Regions from separate parts of the Oceanimonas pelagia genome, predicted to be linked through region 1. Evidence: predicted binding sites of a transcription regulator. Region 1 holds the regulator's gene; the other holds the start of a gene.
The links. The regulator LexA, encoded in region 1, represses DNA repair genes until DNA is damaged. The targets are predictions, from matches to a motif close to ANCTGTNTNNNNANACAGNT.
Positions count from the first base shown of each region.

Region 2: PU634_RS05900 (DUF4250 domain-containing protein) is a predicted target of LexA. The motif match lies at 1,412-1,431, and genes of this name have one in related genera.

Region 1 covers NZ_CP118224.1:3,083,344-3,085,539, reverse strand. Annotated here, with positions in the region: gene ubiA (4-hydroxybenzoate octaprenyltransferase) at 1-360, shown strand, start outside; gene lexA (transcriptional repressor LexA) at 439-1,053, shown strand; gene coxB (cytochrome c oxidase subunit II) at 1,383-2,196, shown strand, end outside.
Region 2 covers NZ_CP118224.1:1,244,607-1,246,802, reverse strand. Annotated here, with positions in the region: gene PU634_RS05910 (YjiH family protein) at 1-177, opposite strand, end outside; gene PU634_RS05905 (thiopurine S-methyltransferase) at 414-1,067, opposite strand; gene PU634_RS05900 (DUF4250 domain-containing protein) at 1,119-1,313, opposite strand; gene PU634_RS05895 (cell division inhibitor) at 1,454-1,861, shown strand; gene maiA (maleylacetoacetate isomerase) at 1,933-2,196, opposite strand, start outside.

The DNA of each region.
Region 1 (2,196 bases):
TGGCTGCTGTTTGCCGCCAACCTCACCTGGACCGTGGCCTACGACACCATGTATGCCATGGTGGACCGGGACGACGACCTCAAAATCGGGGTCAAGTCCACCGCTATTCTGTTTGGCCGCCGCGACAAGTTGATCGTGGGTCTGCTGCAGCTGGCCACCCTGTTGCTGCTGGTGGCGGCGGGTGGGGTGTTTGAGCTGGCCGCGTCCTTTTACTGGGGGCTGCTGGCGGCTGCCGGACTGTTTGTGTATCAGCAGCGGCTGATCCGCGACCGGGAACGCATGCCCTGCTTTCGCGCCTTTCTTAACAACAACCACGTCGGCATGGCCATCTTTGCCGGTCTGGTGCTGGCGCTGTGGTAAGTGAAAGGCTTTGGGACTTGCTCTGGACTCATTACTGGATATACTGACAGTTAACTGTATAAACAGACAGGTTTCACCATGAAAGCCCTTACTCCCCGCCAGTCGCAGGTGCTGGACATTATCAAGGAACACATTCAGCAAACCGGCATGCCGCCCACCCGGGTGGAAATTGCCCGGGTGCTGGGGTTCAAGTCCGCCAATGCGGCGGAAGAGCACCTCAAGGCGCTGGCCAAAAAGGGCGTGATTGAAATCATGCCCGGTACTTCCCGGGGCATTCGCCTGGCCGGGGAAGAGGCGGAAGAAGAACAGGGCCTGCCGCTGGTGGGCCGGGTGGCCGCCGGTGAACCCATACTGGCGCAACAGCACATCGAGAGTCATTACCGGCTCGATCCCGCCCTGTTCCATCCCTCGGCGGACTTTTTGCTGCGGGTTCGGGGCACGAGCATGAAGAATATCGGCATCATGGACGGTGATCTGCTGGCGGTGCACAAGACCCGGGAGGCCCGCAATGGCCAGGTGGTGGTGGCCCGGCTCGACGACGAAGTCACGGTGAAGCGCTTTCAGCGCAAGGGCAGCAAGGTCAGCCTGGTGCCCGAAAACGAGGAGCTGTCGCCCATTGAGGTGGACTTGCGTACCCAGGAGCTGATTATCGAAGGTCTGGCGGTGGGGGTGATCCGCAACGGCGACTTCTGACAAACCCGCTTGACCCGGCAGGCCGCAAACTTATGGTGGCCTGCCAATCCCCAATCCCCAATCCCCAATCCCCAATCCCCAATCCCCAATCCCCAATCCCCAATCCCCAATCCCCAATCCCCAATCCCCAATCCCCAATCCCCAATCCCCAATCCCCAATCCCCAATCCCCAATCCCCAATCCCCAATCTCCCATTTCTTTATATTTTACATTTCCTTAACTGCTGCTTTACTTAGAGTCAGCCGAATGGAAGGGATGCGGTCGTTCGGCGGCCACCAATGCCGAATTCAAGTGCTCCGGTGTTACAGGATGAAACGATGGGGGTGCGCGTGAAGCCGATTTTGCTGCTGTTGTCCTTGCTGGCAACCCTGCCCGCCGAGGCCCAGGTCCGCCTCAACATGACCGAAGGGGTCACCGAAATCAGCCAGAAAGTGTATGGCCTGCACATGACCATTCTCACCATCTGCGCGGTCATCGGTCTGCTGGTGTTCGGGGCCATGTTCTGGGCCATTATTCACCATCGCAAGTCCAGAGGCGCCCGGGCAGCCCAGTTTCACGAAAGCACCAGGGTCGAGATCCTCTGGACCATCATTCCCTTTCTCATTCTGGTGGCCATGGCCATTCCCGCCACCAAAACCCTGGTGGCGATGGAAGACGCTTCAAAGCCGGATCTCACCGTGCAGATCACCGGCTCTCAGTGGAAGTGGCATTACCGTTACTTTGACGAAGACGTGGAGTTTTACAGCCTGCTGGCTACCCTGCCGCAACAGATCAGCGGTGAGGTGCGCAAGCGGGAGCACTACCTGCTGGAGGTGGATCATCCCCTGGTGCTGCCCACGGAGCGCAAGGTGCGCTTTCTGATCACCTCCGACGATGTGATCCACTCCTGGTGGGTGCCGGCTTTCGCGGTGAAAAAGGATGCCATTCCCGGTTTTATCAACGAGGCCTGGACCCGCATCGAGCAGCCGGGCCTGTATCGTGGCCAGTGCGCCGAGCTGTGCGGCAAGGATCACGGCTTTATGCCCATCGTCGTGGATGCCCGCTCTCCCGAGGAATTTGATGGCTGGCTGGCCCGGCGCAAAACCGAGCAGGCCGAGGCCAGGGCCGCCGAGCAGGAACTGCTGGCCATGAACATGAGCAGGG
Region 2 (2,196 bases), 1.8 Mb from region 1:
AGGCAGGTGTGCCCCCAGAGCGGCCTGCACGCTCTTGGCCAGCACCGCAATCATGATGGTGAGGTTGCCCTGCCAGGCCACGGGGGTCATGAACAGCAGAATGCCCGCCAGCGAGGGCAGCACAAACATCAGCCAGTTGCGGGTGCCACTGGCGCGCGCCGTCAGCGTTTTCTCCATGAATACTCCTTTCCGGCCGGCGCTCGCGGCACGGTAAAAATAACAATTACTGTAAAAAGAAGATGTTACAGCCCATTCATCTGCATAATGCTCATCAAGTGATGCATAATGCAGCATTAACAGCCGCATTCAGTGAATAGTTATTTTACAGATAAAAGTATTACACAGAAAGAACAAGTTGAAACATCAGGCTGCATATTAACATAAAATCAGAATTATGCTTCAATTTGTTAACATCAATATCGCTTCAGCACAAAGCACAGCTCATCAAAAAAGCGGCACTCTCCCGCCGCCACCCGGCGGTTCTGCCGGCCTTCTTCAATGCGCTGCAGCAGCTTCACCTCGAAATGCGGCTCAAACAGCGCTTTTACCTCGGTCTCATCCACCGCAAAGGGCGGTGCCTGCTCTTCGGGGCCATCGTGATTAACGGTGATCAGCAGCATCCGGCCACCGGCTTGCATCAGCGCCGCCAGCAGAGCGGCATAACCGGGCCGCATGGCGGGCGGCAGGGCAATCAGGGCCGCCCGGTCATAGGCCAGTGCAAACTGCCGGCCCAGAGTATCGGCCCTGAAGAAATCACCCTCATACAGGTTGAACGGGGGCCGCTGCCAGCGCACAAAGGGGCCCTCGGATTGGCACAGCGGCGCCAGCCCGGCTTCTGCAAAAAAGTCCCCGATCGCCAGCGGCGACAGCTCAAAGCCGGCCACGGAGTGGCCCTGCTCCGCCAGCCAGTGCATATCGCGACTTTTGCCACACAGGGGCACCAGCACCTCGGTGCCCGGCCGCGCTTCGGTGTGATGCCAGCAGGCACGCAGATGAGTATTGATGTCGCCTTGATGAAAGCCAATGCGCGATGTTTGCCAACGCTGGTGCCAGAACTGTGGATCCATGCCCGTGTCCTCTACAAAAAAACCGGACTATGACAGCCCGGTTTTACCTTCTCAAGCGGCCCGGAACTGATTGGTATGGCTGTCGTAACGGTAGCCAATTTGTGCCATGCGGGCCCTCAGCCAGCCGCCGTCAAGCTCGTAGCGCGACAGCAGTGCATCCAGGCTGTCGCATTCAATGCGCAGCTTTTCGTTGAGAATGCTCAGCACCATGTGAGTGTCCATTCGTTCCAGTTGCGTTCTGTCCATGTGGCTCTCCTGCAGGTAACGGGCCGGTGAAACTGCCGGCAAGATCGAAACACTGTAAATTTAACCAGTTAAATATTGACCAGCCCGCCTCAAGTGAATACTGTATATATAAACAGTAAAACAACAGGCAGGGCCGAACCATGATGCACCTTTCGTTAATCCGCAAGCAGGCACTGATCTCTCAACAAGACCCGCTGCCCCGCTGCAGCACCACCGCCAGTACCGGCAACCGCCCGATGGCCGAACCTCCGGCCGCCTTGCTCGCGAGCCTGGCGGCACTAAGCCACAGCAGCACCGGCTGGATCCTGATTGCCAACGCGCCGGGCCGGTTGTGTCGCCACACCCTGAGCGCCGCCGGCATCAATCCGGCTTACGTGGTGGATGCCCACCGCCTTAGTCCGGACCAGCTGCAAAAAGCCCTGGCCAGCCCGGCCATTGCCGCCGTGGTGTGCTGGCAACAGCAAGATGGAACCTTTTCGCCCCCCGGGCAAGCCAGCAGCCGCCTTTTTGTGATCGGGCCGGCAGCGGCGACCAGCCCGCTGCACTGAGCGGCCTTGTCTGACATGAAAAATAAAGTTGGTGGACGTGCGGACACTTTCGCCCCCGCCAGCAAGCAGGGTTACGAAGTAAAGTCGGGCTGCATGGCCGGCGCAGCCTGCTGAAACGCAGGTTGCTGCAGACAGTGTTGGTAAACGGCCATCACCCTGGCATAGGACGTGAGATCACAGTGCATGCGCATACCGTTGGCCACCTGAGGTACCAGACAGCAGTCGGCAAGGGTGGGCCGGTCGCCAAAACAGTAGTCGCCAAACCCGTACCGGATCAATAATGCTTCGGCAGCCCTCAGCCCTTCTGCTATCCAGTGTTCGTACCAAGCCTGCTT